4 regions of the Methylobacterium sp. J-043 genome follow, and region 1 is predicted to be linked to each of the others. Evidence: riboswitches for the same ligand, from Rfam matches in the RefSeq annotation. Region 1 holds a riboswitch; each other region holds the start of a gene.
What was found. A riboswitch is a leader RNA that binds a small molecule or an ion and turns the genes downstream of it on or off. The one in region 1 is predicted to bind cobalamin.

Region 1 (3,189 bases):
CGCAGCCGTTCGAGGCGCCGCTTGGGCCCAGCATGTAGGTGTGGGCGAGGATGCCGTCGCGCCCGTGGATGGCGGCCGAGCCGCCGACCGGGTTGAGGCGGATCGCCCGCACCCCGTGGAACAGGGCCTCGCGCTCCCGCAGGTCGTAGACGCCGGGCGGGGTGGCGCCGCGCATCCGGACATGGACGTGGTCCGGGTTGTCCTGGGCGACGCCGAGGCCGGAATGGGCCTCCAGAACCTCGCCGCTCGGCAGCGTTACGGTGGCGGCGCTGATGTCGTAGACGGCGACCCCCGGCTCGGAGACCGGGCCGGGCACGACGCGCCGCCGCGCGGCCGAATCGACCGCACCGCTGTCGAGTCCGGCATAGGCCATCGCCTTGTCCGAGGCAGGCGCGGGCGCCGAGCCCGGCAGATCGAACATCTTCTCGAGGAAGTTGCGGTTGTCGGTGACGGCGGCGCTGAACACGCTGCGGGTCGGCTCGGTGGAGGCGCGCGCCGCGGACGCCGCGGCGATCCGAGGCGTCGCCGCCCGAGCGGTCTGCGTGCGCGGCTCGTAGCGGAATTCGTCGGGCCGCCGCACCGGCAGCGGCACCGTGAGGGCGAGGCGGGCCGTCGGCGCAGCCGGGCGCGGTGTGACCGCAGGCGCGGCGTCGGCGGCCTGGTCCGCGGCGAGGGCAGCCAGGGTCGTGGCCGGCTCCGGCACGGAAGGCTCCGACACGGGCGGCGCCCGGAAGGCGGAAGCCTGCGGGGTCCGCGGGACAAACCCGCGGGACGCGGTGTCGAGAACGGGGGTGGGATCGAGCATCCAGGCCAGCGCGCCGGGCGCAGCCTGCACGATCTCCGCCCCTTCGGTCTCGCCCGAGACCTGCGCGGTTTCCACGGGGGCAGGCGCGGCCCGATCCTGCGGTTGCAGCATCCCGGCGACCGCGAGACCGCCGAGGGCGGTCAACGCGAGCGCCGCGACAGGCGGGCGCCGCCGACGGCGGATGACGGGCCGGGCGGAGCGACTCTGGACGAGCTCGGCGATGTCCATTGCGGGCGGTACTCGACAACGCGGATCCCACACGGCCTCGCGCCGTCATTCCCGGCCTATCTGTGCCAGAATGACAAACGAGATGGCTTCGCCGATTAGGGAAGGATCAACCTTAAGCCTTCGTCATTGAACGGGATCTTGGTTAATCTTGCCTAAAGCTCGCTCCCGTCCTTCGAAAATCGTTCGATGCATCTTCCCGATGGCTGCTGCGCGCCACGAGGCGGTGAGGGGCCGGCCTCTCGACCCATCGCTGCGTCGCGGTCGGCAGCCGACGACGAGGCCGATCGGACCGTCGCCATCGGCTCGTGTCCTCGCGTTCGAGCCGATGAAGAAAGCGCAGCCGCCACGCGACTTGCTGCTGAACCCTTGTGCTTTGCGGGCCACAGGCTGTGTGATGTTGTTACATTTCATTGTTCGGCATGTTGACCCTGCGCCGCATCGCAGCGAAGTTGCTGCGGCCAAGGTTCCCCCGGATGCATGTCCGAGGGCTAAGAGGGAATTCGGTAAGCCCGTCCGGGCGAGGCCGAAGCTGCCCCCGCAACTGTGAGCGGCGAGCCTCCGTCGCCGACGGTCACTGGTGTCCTGCACCGGGAAGGCCGAGATGGGGGCGCTGACCCGTGAGCCAGGAGACCTGCCTTGGCGCGACGATGTCCCCCGGGCGGGGTGCTCCGGCGGCGTGCCTGATCGGTGGGAGCGTTCCCTGCGCTCCCGGCGGGCACCCGCTCGGGCGCGCGTCCGAACAGCCAGAGCGCGCCTTGTGACAGTTCGGACGAGCCTCAACGCCATCGACGTCCCGATCCGGCGCCCGCATTGGATGCTCGCCGCGCTGCTCTGCGCCGGCCTGACCGGCCCGGAGGCGCGGGCGCAGGAATCGGTCACCCTGGAGGAGCTTGCGGTCGAAGGCGAAAGCCGGAGCCGGGGCGTCGGCAACGGCGCGCCCGATGGGCGGACGGCAGCGGCCGGCACGATCGGCCTGATCGGGCCGACGCCGGGCTACCGCGCCGACCGCGCGGTGAGCAGCACCAAGACCGATACGCCCCAGCGCGACGTGCCCCAGATCGTCACGGTCGCCCCGCGCGAGGTCATCACGGATCTCGCCGCCACCCGTGTCGATCGGGTCTTCAACTATACGCCGGGCGTGGCGCAACAGAACAATTTCGGCGGCCTGTCGGTGTTCAGCTACGCCATCCGCGGCGTCACAACCTCTGAGATCTACAAGAACGGCTTTCCGCTCAACCGCGGCACGCCGCCCCCGCCCGACGCGCAGAACGTCGAGCGCGTCGAGGTGCTCAAAGGCCCCGGCGGCGGGCTGTTCGGGCGCAGCGATCCGGGCGGGCTTGTCAACATCATCACCAAGCAGCCGACCGTCGAGCGCTTCGTCGAGATGGGCGGGTTGTGGGACTCGTTCGGGCAGTTCCGCGGCACGGTCGATACCGGCGGCGCGCTCAACGAGGAGGGCACGCTCGCCTACCGCTTCAACCTCGCCGCCGGCCGCCAGGGCAGCTTCCGCGATTTCGTCGACAGCGACCGGCTGCTCGTCGCGCCCGTCCTGAGCTGGCAGATCACCCCGGACACGCGGATCACCGTCGAGACCGAATTCCTGCGCAACCGCATCGTGTTCGACCGCGGCGTCATCGCCCTCAACGGGCGGCTCGGGCTCTTGCCGATCTCGCGGTTCCTCGGCGAGCCGGGCCAGAGCACCTATCAGACCAACAACACGATGCAGGTCCGCGTCGATCACCGCTTCAACGCCGATTGGCAGATGCGGCTCGCCACCCACTTCAACACCGGCACGCTGGAGGGCGAATCCGCCGAGATCCGCGCGATCGCGGCCGACAACCGAACCGTCTCGCGCGACCGCAACGTGCGCGATTACCGCTGGGATACGGCGATCGGCCAAGCCGAGGTGGTCGGGCGCTTCGACACCGCCGGCATCGGCCACACCATGCTGCTCGGCTTCGAGCGCGAGAGCACCGATAGCCGCGTGCTCTACCTGCGCTCGAACTTCCGCACGAGCCCCTACGCCATCGACATCTACGATCCGCGCTACGGCCAGCCGCTGCCGCCGATCACCATCCCACGCAACAACCTCGAACGGATCACCAACACCGCCCTCTACGCGCAGGACCAGATCGTCCTCACGCCCGAATGGAAGG
Region 2 (3,189 bases), on a different contig from region 1:
GGTTTGGAATCCAGAATCGCGCGACGACGCGCGAACTCAAAACTCGATCCCCTCCTGCGCCTTCACGCCTGCGGAAAAATGGTGCTTCACGCTGCCCATCTCGGTGACGAGGTCGGCGGCCTCGATGAGCGCCGGCTTGGCGTTGCGGCCGGTGACCACGACGTGGAGGTCGGGGCGCCGGGCGGCCAGATCCGCGAGCACCGCCTCGAGGTCGAGGTAGTCGTAGCGCAGGGCGATGTTCAGTTCGTCGAGGACGAGCAGGCGGATGCTGGAATCCGCCATCAGCGTCTTGGCCGTGTCCCAGGCGTTGGCGCAGGCGGCGATGTCGCGGGCCTTGTCCTGCGTCTCCCAGGTGAAGCCCTCGCCCAGCGCGTGCCACGCGATTTGATCGCCGAAGTTTTTCAGCGCGCGGGCCTCGCCCGTGTCCCAGGCGCCCTTGATGAACTGCACCACGCCGACCCGGTGTCCGCGCCCGAGCATGCGCAGCACGAGGCCGAGCGCGGCGGTCGTCTTGCCCTTGCCGGGGCCGGTATGGACGATGAGCAGGCCCTTCTCGATCTTCTTCGAGGCGACCTCGGCGTCCTGCACCGCCTTGCGCTTGGCCATCTTTTCGCGGTGGCGGGTATCGTCTTCGGTCATCAAGGATTCTCGCGTGAGGGTTTGACCGTCAGCGGCAGGCCGGCGACGGTGAGCACGACCCGGTCGGCGTCGCGCGCCAACCGCTGGTGCAGCCGCCCGGCCGCATCGCGGAAGCGGCGGGCGAGCGCGTTGTCCGGCACGATGCCGAGGCCGACTTCGTTGGCTACGAGCACCAGCGGGCCCGCCGCCGCCGCGCAGGCCCGTGCCAGGGCGTCGGTGGCCGCTTCGAGATCGGCCTCGGCCAGCAGCAGGTTGGTGAGCCAGAGCGTCAGGCAATCGACCAGTACCGGCCCGGTCGCGGCGGCCATCGCCTCCGGCAGGGCCGTCGGCACGTCGAGGGTCTGCCAGGAGCCCGAGCGCCGCGCCCGGTGCTCATGGATGCGGACGCGCATCTCCTCGTCCCAGGCCTGCGCCGTGGCGATGTAGAGCCAGGGAGCCGGACAGGCCTCGATCAGCCGCTCGGCATAGGCGCTCTTGCCCGAGCGCGCGCCGCCGAGCACCAGGGTCATCCGGTCGGGTGCAGCCTCCGTCATGACCGCCGGTTTGCACCGGGGGCGTCCGTTCACGCAATGGCGCTTTGCAAGGCTGGCCGCTCCGCGTTACAAGCGGCCCGTGACGGTGCCCCGGCAACGGGGTGAAAAGGGAATGCGGTGAGAGGTTTCTCCAAGAGCCTCGATTCCGCGGCTGCCCCCGCAACTGTAAGCGGCGAGTTCCTGCCACGAGCCACCGGGTGATCCGGGAAGGCGGCAGGCACGACACCAGCCGCGAGCCAGGAGACCTGCCGTCCCGCGAAGTTTTGTTCTCGAACGCCGCCGGTGGGGCGGCCGGAGCCCGTGACCCGATGACGACTGCGACCCTTCAGACCCAGGCCACCACCCGCTCCGCCGAGGGCGCCCGCGCGCTTCTCGTCGCCGCCTTCCTCGGCCTCGGTCTCGTCTTCGTGGCAGGCTTCGCTCCGGCGACCGTGCTGCACAACGCGGCGCACGATTTCCGCCACGCGCAGAACTTCCCCTGCCACTGATCCGCGCTCCAGCGGCTTCAAGCCCTTCCATGATCACTCGATTGCTGTCGGCGGCGCTCGTCGCCGGCTTCCTCGCGTCCGTCGTCGCGACGGGCCTTCAGCTCGCGCTGACCTCCCCGCTGATCCTTCAGGCGGAGACTTATGAGGGCGAGGGGGCGCATGCCGCCCTCACACCGACAACCGACGCCCCCTTCGCGGCCTTGATCATACCGGCCCACGCGCCGTCCCAGCACAGTCATGGCGAAGGCGGGCACGACCACGGCAAGGCCGACGAGTGGCAGCCCGCACCGGGCCTTCAGCGCATGGCCTTCACCGGTCTCGCGACGCTGGTCGGCGGCGTCGGCTACGCGCTGCTGCTCGCGGCGGTGATGCTAGCGCTTCGCCGCGAGCCGACCCCGCAGGGCGGCCTCGTCGTCGGCATCGCCGGCTTCCTCGCGGTGGCGCTGGCCCCCGCCATCGGCCTGCCGCCGGAACTGCCGGGCATGGGCGCCGCACCGCTCGTGCTGCGCCAGGCGTGGTGGCTGATGACGGTGGTGGCGACCGGGCTCGGCCTCTACCTGATCGCCGTGCGGCGGGTGCCGCTGACGATCCTGGGCGGCCTCGTCCTCATCGTCGCCCCGCATCTCGCGGGCGCGCCGCAATCGATCGACACGGTCTCCTCGCAGGTGCCGCCGGCCACGGCCGCGCAGTTCGCCGCGCGCTCGCTCGCCATCGGCTTCGTGTTCTGGGCGGTGATCGGGCTGGCCTATGGCTGGGCCTGGGGCCTGTTCGGCCGCGAGGCGGGTGCCCGCGCGAATGCCTGATTCGGACACCGCCATCCTGTCGGTCTGCACCACCTGCCGCGCGGCGGGCGATGCCTCCGAGCCGCGCGCCGGGGCCAGGCTGCTGGCCGCCTTGCATGCGGAGGCCGGGCGCGCGCCCGTGCCGGGCCTGACGATCGAGGGGGCCGAGTGCCTCTCGGTCTGTAAGCGGCCCTGCACCGTGGCGGTCGCCTCACCGAACCGCTGGACCTACGTCTACGGCGACTTCGACGCGCTCGAAGACCCCGATACCGCCGCCCACACCATCCTGGCGGGTCTGCGCCGCTACCTCGAAACCCCCGACGGCGTCGTGCCCTGGCGCGAGCGGCCGGAGGCGTTTCGCAAGGGCGTCGTGGCCCGCATCCCGCCGCTCAAGGCGGCCCGAGGGGAGACCCCATCATGAGCCTCGTCGAAAAGATTCCCTGCACCATCGTCACCGGCTTCCTCGGGGCCGGCAAGACGACGCTCGTGCGCCACACCGTCGAGAACGCCCGCGGGCGCCGGCTCGCGATCATCGTCAACGAGTTCGGCGATCTCGGCTTCGACGGCTCGTTCCTCGCCGCCTGCGGCATCGAGGGCTGCAACGAGGATTCGGTGGTGGAGCTGCCCAACGGCTGCATCTGCTGCACGGTCGCCGACGACTTCGTGCCGGCGCTGACCAAGCTTCTCGACCGGCCCGAGCCGCCGGAGCATATCCTGATCGAGACCTCCGGCCTCGCCCTGCCCAAG
Region 3 (3,189 bases), on a different contig from region 1:
CCGTAGACGGCGAGCCCCGGCCCGAGGAACCCCGTCGGATTCTCGTAGCGACGGTCGAACAGGTTATCGATGCGCCCGAACACGCTGACCGTCTCGCTGACATCGTAGTTGACCGCGAGGTTGACGAGGGTGAAGCCAGGGTTCTTCAGGCGTGGGACGGAGAAGTCCCGGTTGCCGTCGACGAAGGAACCGAGCACGATCACCGTGCCGCTGAAGCTCAGGCCCGGCGAAGGGTTCCAGAACGCTGTGGCGCTGCCCTTGTGTCGCGGTCGGCGCAGAAGCTCCTGGTTGGTGATCTCGTTCTTGGTGACCGTGTTGGTGTAATCGACGCGGCCCGACAGCGTCTCCGAGAACCGGACCGAGGCGAACGCCTCCGCGCCGTAGGATACGGCCTTGCCGACGTTCTCGTTCGAGGTGAAGCTCGCGTTGGTGTTGATGAGGTTGGTGAAGTCGTTGCGGTAATAGGTGGCTCCGACCAGAACCCGGTCGCCGAGCGGCTGCTCGAAGCCCGCATCGTAGCCGAGGCTCTCCTCGGGCTTGAGGTTCGGGTTGGCGAAGAAGTTGAACGCCGGGAAGCTCTGGTAGAGTTGGCTCAGTGTCGGCGCCTTGAAGCCCGTCCCGACGCTGCCCTTCAGGCGCGTGTCCGTGAACGGCAAGATGTAACTCGGCGCGACCCGGAATGTGGTGGCCGGGCCGAACTGGTCGTTCTCGTCATGGCGGAGATTGGCGACGAGGAAGGCGCGGTCGAACGGCGTGAGCTGCACCTCGCCGTAACCCGCGGTGTTGCCGTTCCTCGCCCGCAAGGAGTCGGGAACGGAGCCCGGCGAGGTCGTGAACAGGCTCTCCTCGTCCCGCTGGGCGCCGAACAACACGATGTTGCCGGGTGAGAGCAGATAGTCGCCGCGATACTCAAAGCGTGTCCGTTCGCCCAAGCCCGTGGTCCCGTCGGGTGTCGCCAGCGGATCGAGAGGCCCCTGCTGCCGGTTGAACAGGTTCGAGTAGTTGATGGCGAGGATGTTGTGGAAGCCGGCGAACGGCGTCCACTCGGCCTCGTTGCGGGTGAAGATTTGCTGGACCGCCGCCTCGCTGCGGAAGGCCGCGGGTGCCGCCGGGAAGGTGCTGAAGTCGTCGCCCGTCAGCAGCAGCCGCGAGTTGATGAAGCGCGTGACCGAGTTGATGCGGAACGTGTCGGTGAACTGGTAGCCGAACTTCGCCGAGACGGTCTCGTTGTCGTAGAAGTTCGGATGGATCGGGCGCCCGAACGGCACGAGGTCGGGCGGCGTGACGGGGGTTGCGGCCGCCCGAAAATGGGCGACCGAGACCGAGTAGTCGAAGCCGTTCTCGGCACCGCTGATCCGACCCGACTGGTTGAAGGTCCCGAACGAGCCGCCCTCCAGGCGCAGCGACGCCCGCGCCGGCCCCTCGCCGCGCTTGGTCGTGAAGGAAACCACGCCGCCGATGGCGTCCGAGCCGTAGAGGCCGCTCTGGGGGCCGCGCAGCACCTCGATGCGCGCGAGGTCGTCCGTCAGGAGTTGGCCGAAGTCGAACGACCCGTTGCCGTTCGACGGGTCGGTCGCGTCGATGCCATCGATCAGCACCTTGGTGTGGTTGGAGTTGGCGCCCCGGATGAAGACGGAGGTCTGGCCGCCGGGACCACCCGTCTGAACGACGTTGAGGCCCGGCACCTGCTGAAGTGCGTCCGGCACGGTGCGGCGCTGCTGCTGTTCGAGCGTCCGCTCGGTCAGCACGCTCACGCTCGATCCCACCTGGGCGGTCGGTGTCGGCACGCCGGTCGCCGCGACCGAGATTTCGTCGAGGGTGGTCTCGACGCCGGCCGGGGCGGCAGCGAAGGGGGCGGCGGTTTGCTGGGCCGCGGCGGGAGCGCAGGCGAGGATGGGAAGGGCGCAGGACAAAGCCAGCGCTCCGCGAAGCGCGGATCGGCAGAGATGGGGCACGGCGACAGGGCCTCGGGCAACGGCAGTGGCACGTCACCGCGAACGAGGCCTCGGCGCTCGCGTCCCGATGGGATCACGCCGCTTCGACACCCGCCAGGACACCCCGCCCGACGCGTTTCGCGTGTGACCACGACTGACGGCAGGTCTCCTGGCTCGCGGGTCGCGGCCCTCTCACCGTCTTCCCGGGCGAGGCTGCCCAGTGACATGGTGGCGGAAGGCTCGCCGCTTACAGTTGCGGGGGCAGCCGCGGCATCGAGCTTTCGCCCTCACCGCGTTCCCTTTTGATCCCCGAGGGGAACCGTCAAGCGAGTGTTATTTCAGGGCCGCGCGTCGAGTCAATGAAATCGAAGCCCGGACTTCCTCCGTCTTCGTGCCGAACAGCGTCCACCCGCTGAACGACGGCTTCGCGCCATTGGCGGACCTCTGCATTCGATCTCACGAAGGTCTGCTTACACAAGAAGAGCGGCCGCACGCATCGAAAGCTGCTGTCGCGGTGGATGGCGGCGCGCACCACCCGGCCGCAGGAAGCGGTGCGAGACTCCTGGAGTTTGGCAACAGGCTTCGGGTGGGCAGCGGGGTTTAAGCGGCATCCACCGCCGCTCTCAAACCACCATCGACTGCTGCGCGAAGATGCCCGCCATCGCACCTTGCGATGATGCCTGGGTGACCGAGGGCATTCCGGGGGTGGCGAGGTCACCGGCGGCGTAGATGCCGGGCACGTTGGTTTCGCGGCGCTCGTCGACCTTGAGGGCGATGCCGCCGGGCGTGTCGACCGTGGCGAGGCCCAGTGTTTCATGCAGGCTTGCCGAGGGCTTGTTGCGAGGATGCGCGAACAGGATGTCGACCGGGACATGGAGGCCGGTGTCGACAATGACGCCGGCAGCATCGCCCCCGTGATTCACGACCTCGACGATCCGGCCATCCACGACAGGTACGTTGCGGCTCGCCAGATTGGCGCGGATGTCGGGCTTGATGTCGTGACCGTCGGCGAAGAGCGTCAACGTGTCGGTCCAATCGCGATACAGCTTGGCAAAGTTGTTCGACTGGGGCCCGGACCAGACAAGGCCCCAGTGCCGGCCCGCGACTTCGAAGCCGTCGCAATAGGGGCATGGCACGATGGACTTGCCCCAGCCTTCGGCAAAGCCCGGGACAGCGGGCATCTGATCGGCGACGCCATAGCTCAGGATCAGGCGGCGCGCCCCGAGGCTTTCGCCATCGCCGGTCAGGACGGAAA
Region 4 (3,189 bases), on a different contig from region 1:
GGTCTCAGCGGCCGAGGCGGCCCTGGGCGGCACGGTGCCGTTCACGACCCCGTTGACGGTGCTGGCCGCCTTGAGCCTGATCGCGGCGGTGGTCGGCACCCTAGCCGCCGCCGCCGCGCTACGCTGGTCAGAGTGAACCGGGCGCGGCTCTCGGGAGGCTGCGTCCCGGTTCGCCGGATCTACTTATCGCAGCCGATGCAGATCCCGGTGTCGATTTTGTCGTTCTTCTTCTCCATGGCGGTCTCGCGATCGCGATTTCCCGAGCCACGAGTCGCACCGCCCGCCCCGGGAGGCGGCATGGTCTGACCGACGGCCGAGGTGTTCGGTGCGTAGATGGTCGAGGTCGGACCACCACCGGTACCCGTCTGCGCCGGGCCTTGGGCGGCAGCGGATGTGGCAAGGGCCGCGACCAGAACCGCGGCAAACGAGAGACGTGTGATCATCGGCAAACTCCCTTGGAGTTGGAACGCACTAGACCCCTGAGGGTTCATGCCGATCCACCGCCGGAAGTCGTCTCACCATCGGTTCTCGCGAGCACCGTTCTATCAGGATCAAGCTCGGCAGCGGTTCTCCGGATTCAGTCAGGCCAGCAGATCGTCGCTTCGCGCAGTCCCATCAGATGGGCTTCGCGGAGCCCGAACGAAGGAGAGGCATCGAACACCTCGCCCGCCACGCTCACCTCGCAGGCTTCGCCGAGAGCGCCACCGGCGCACAGTGCGAGGGCACGTGTACGGCCTTGCGCCTCCGCGGCCGCGACCCGGATCAGAAGCTTGCCGGCCAAGCGAATATTGCCTGCTGCATCCTCCGGCAACAGGCCGATGCAGGTGATCTCGTCGTCGGTCGCGTGCACCAGATGGCAATGATCGAGCGTGACGCGTTCACCGACATGGTGACGGGCCGCGGCTGCGAAGGCCGCTGCGTCCGCATGCGCTTCGAGTGCGTGAGCGCCGCTCGGAAGCAGAAGGCCGCTCAGGATGAAAATGCGTCCGACCCGCATGGAGAACCCCACCGCACGATTGTGACCGCGCAAACTTCGCAATTTGCAGGCCGAAATCGATCAGGGGACGGCGCATTCCGGGAATCGGCGATGTCAGCGGGTCTGTCCGGTCTCGGGAGCGTGGGTGTTCTGGCTGTCGGTCGGGCCGGTCAGCGTGAAGGCGAAGACAACAAGCCCTGCAAGGATCATTAGCGCGACGGGGAACACGAGCATCCAACGGGGCATATCTGGTTTCCATAAGCGGGCATTCGGAGCACCGAAACCCTTGGGCAGCCGAATGGCTCCGCCTGAGCTGCTGAGATCGGAGCCGAACATATGCGACAAATGCATGCCCGATCCGACGCGTCGGCGATTGCTTTGTGCACTGCAACCTGAGAAATCATGGCCATGCCGGATCGCGATGGCGTCGCGGTCCTGCAGCCCTTCTTGGGCGTTTCCTCCCTAGACTTCGGGCCGTCCTTCGGGGCGGCCTTTTTTCTTTTTGGCAGTCATGCGTCCCTGCGCACAGGCCCGATCCGCGATTGTGGATCGCCCCTCGCAACGGGGAACCCGGGGCGACGGGCGCATTGACCGATGCGCAGCCATGGCGATAGCTTGACCGTTGACGGTTCCCGCAAGGGATCACAAGGGAACGCGGTGGAGGGCTTTCGAGCCAGATCCCGCGGCTGCCCCCGCAACTGTGAGCGGAGAGCCCTCCATCACCACGTCACTGGGCATGCCTCGCCTGGGAAGACGATGGGGGACAACGACCCGTGAGCCAGGAGACCTGCCGTCAGCCGTGGTCACACGCGAGCCATGCCGGGCGGGGTGTCCCAGCAGGTGTCGAGACGCTGAAGGCTCGTGGCCCGCAGCGGATCGGCCTCGGTCGCGGTGACGTGCCACCGTTGCTGCCGAGGCCTCGTTTCCATCATGTCCCCCCTTCACCGCCGCTCCTGCGGCTGGTCTCTTCTGTCCGCCGTCGCCGCCCTCCCGCTCACACTGTCCGGCCCGGTTCGGGCTCAGGCACCGCTGACGCATCTCGATGAGATCGCGGTGCAAGGCGGCACTGGGATCGGCCTGCCTGCCAACGCGCCGGCCGACGCCGTCGGTGCGGAGGCCGCCGCGGCCCTGCGGACGCCGAGTCTGACGCAGTCCTCGCCCGTCGGCCTCAACCTGCGCACGCCGTCGCGCTCGGCGAGCCGTCTCGGTCTCACGCCGCTGGAAACACCGGCAAGCCTCGACATCATCTCGGGCGAGACGATCCGTCTGCGCGGTCAGACCAGCGTGCTGGAAGCCGTGTCGCAGAACGGCACCGGCATCACGGCCTTCGGCTCGCCGGGCAATGGACTCGGTTTCTTCACCGCCCGCGGTTTTGCCGGGCAGAATTCGATCCAGACGCTGTTCGACGGCACCCGGCTCTATGTCGGCGCCAACACCGTTACCTTCCCGTTCGACACGTGGAACGTGGAACGGATCGAGGTGCTGCGCGGCCCGGCCTCGGTTCTCTACGGGGACGGGGCCATCGGCGGCATCGTCAACGTCGTCTCGAAGAAGCCGCTGTTCACGCCGCTCAACGTCGCGCGCTTCGGTCTCGGTGAGGACGGCATCGCCCGCGCGGCGGTCGACTCGACCGGGCCGATCGGCGAGTCGCTCGCCTACCGCCTCAATGTCAGCGGCAACCGTGCCGACGGCTGGATCACGCCGGAGGGCGACTTCCGCAACCTCGCGGTCTCGGGCGCACTGACGCTCCAGGCGAATCCGGATCTGGCCTTCACGCTCAGCCACGATCTCGGCTACCAGGAGCCCACCCGCTACTGGGGCTCGCCGCTGGTGAACGGGCGTGTCCCCGACGCCATCCGCTTCAACAACTACAACGTCCGCGATTCGAAGATCGCCTGGACCGACAACTGGACGCAGTTCCGGACGGAGTGGACCCCCTCGGCCGACGTGACGGTGCGCAACACCGCCTACCGCCTTCAAAGCCGCCGGCATTGGCGCGACGTCGAGCAGTACCGCTTCAACCCGACAACCGGCCTCGTCGACCGCTCCGACTATCTTGAAATCTACCACAGCCAGGAACAGGTCGGGAATCGGTTCGACGCGACGTTCCGCGGTTCCCTTTTCGGGTTGGCCAACACCTTCTCGGCCGGCTTCGACGTGAACCACGTAAGCTTCCGGCACACCAACAACTTCACCTTCTCCGAAACGCCGTC

Region 2: it holds a riboswitch for cobalamin, as region 1 does, so the genes downstream of both, MKK50_RS20755 (CbtB domain-containing protein) here and MKK50_RS13830 (TonB-dependent siderophore receptor) in region 1, are expected to answer to the same signal.
Region 3: it holds a riboswitch for cobalamin, as region 1 does, so the genes downstream of both, MKK50_RS19985 (TonB-dependent receptor plug domain-containing protein) here and MKK50_RS13830 (TonB-dependent siderophore receptor) in region 1, are expected to answer to the same signal.
Region 4: it holds a riboswitch for cobalamin, as region 1 does, so the genes downstream of both, MKK50_RS11460 (TonB-dependent receptor) here and MKK50_RS13830 (TonB-dependent siderophore receptor) in region 1, are expected to answer to the same signal.

The regions. Positions count from the first base shown of each region.
Region 1 covers NZ_JAKSYB010000049.1:142,392-145,580, reverse strand. Annotated here, with positions in the region: gene MKK50_RS13835 (DUF2778 domain-containing protein) at 1-1,033, opposite strand, end outside; cobalamin riboswitch at 1,478-1,686, shown strand; gene MKK50_RS13830 (TonB-dependent siderophore receptor) at 1,848-3,189, shown strand, end outside.
Region 2 covers NZ_JAKSYB010000063.1:588,885-592,073, forward strand. Annotated here, with positions in the region: gene cobO (cob(I)yrinic acid a,c-diamide adenosyltransferase) at 37-639, opposite strand; gene cobU (bifunctional adenosylcobinamide kinase/adenosylcobinamide-phosphate guanylyltransferase) at 639-1,172, opposite strand; cobalamin riboswitch at 1,239-1,439, shown strand; gene MKK50_RS20755 (CbtB domain-containing protein) at 1,481-1,660, shown strand; gene MKK50_RS20760 (CbtA family protein) at 1,690-2,463, shown strand; gene MKK50_RS20765 (DUF1636 family protein) at 2,456-2,863, shown strand; gene cobW (cobalamin biosynthesis protein CobW) at 2,860-3,189, shown strand, end outside.
Region 3 covers NZ_JAKSYB010000063.1:431,177-434,365, reverse strand. Annotated here, with positions in the region: gene MKK50_RS19985 (TonB-dependent receptor plug domain-containing protein) at 1-1,955, opposite strand, end outside; cobalamin riboswitch at 2,077-2,273, opposite strand; gene MKK50_RS19980 (NAD(P)/FAD-dependent oxidoreductase) at 2,558-3,189, opposite strand, start outside.
Region 4 covers NZ_JAKSYB010000045.1:2,321-5,509, reverse strand. Annotated here, with positions in the region: gene ccmB (heme exporter protein CcmB) at 1-136, shown strand, start outside; gene MKK50_RS11475 (hypothetical protein) at 180-443, opposite strand; gene MKK50_RS11470 (hypothetical protein) at 578-997, opposite strand; gene MKK50_RS11465 (hypothetical protein) at 1,091-1,222, opposite strand; cobalamin riboswitch at 1,586-1,785, shown strand; gene MKK50_RS11460 (TonB-dependent receptor) at 1,907-3,189, shown strand, end outside.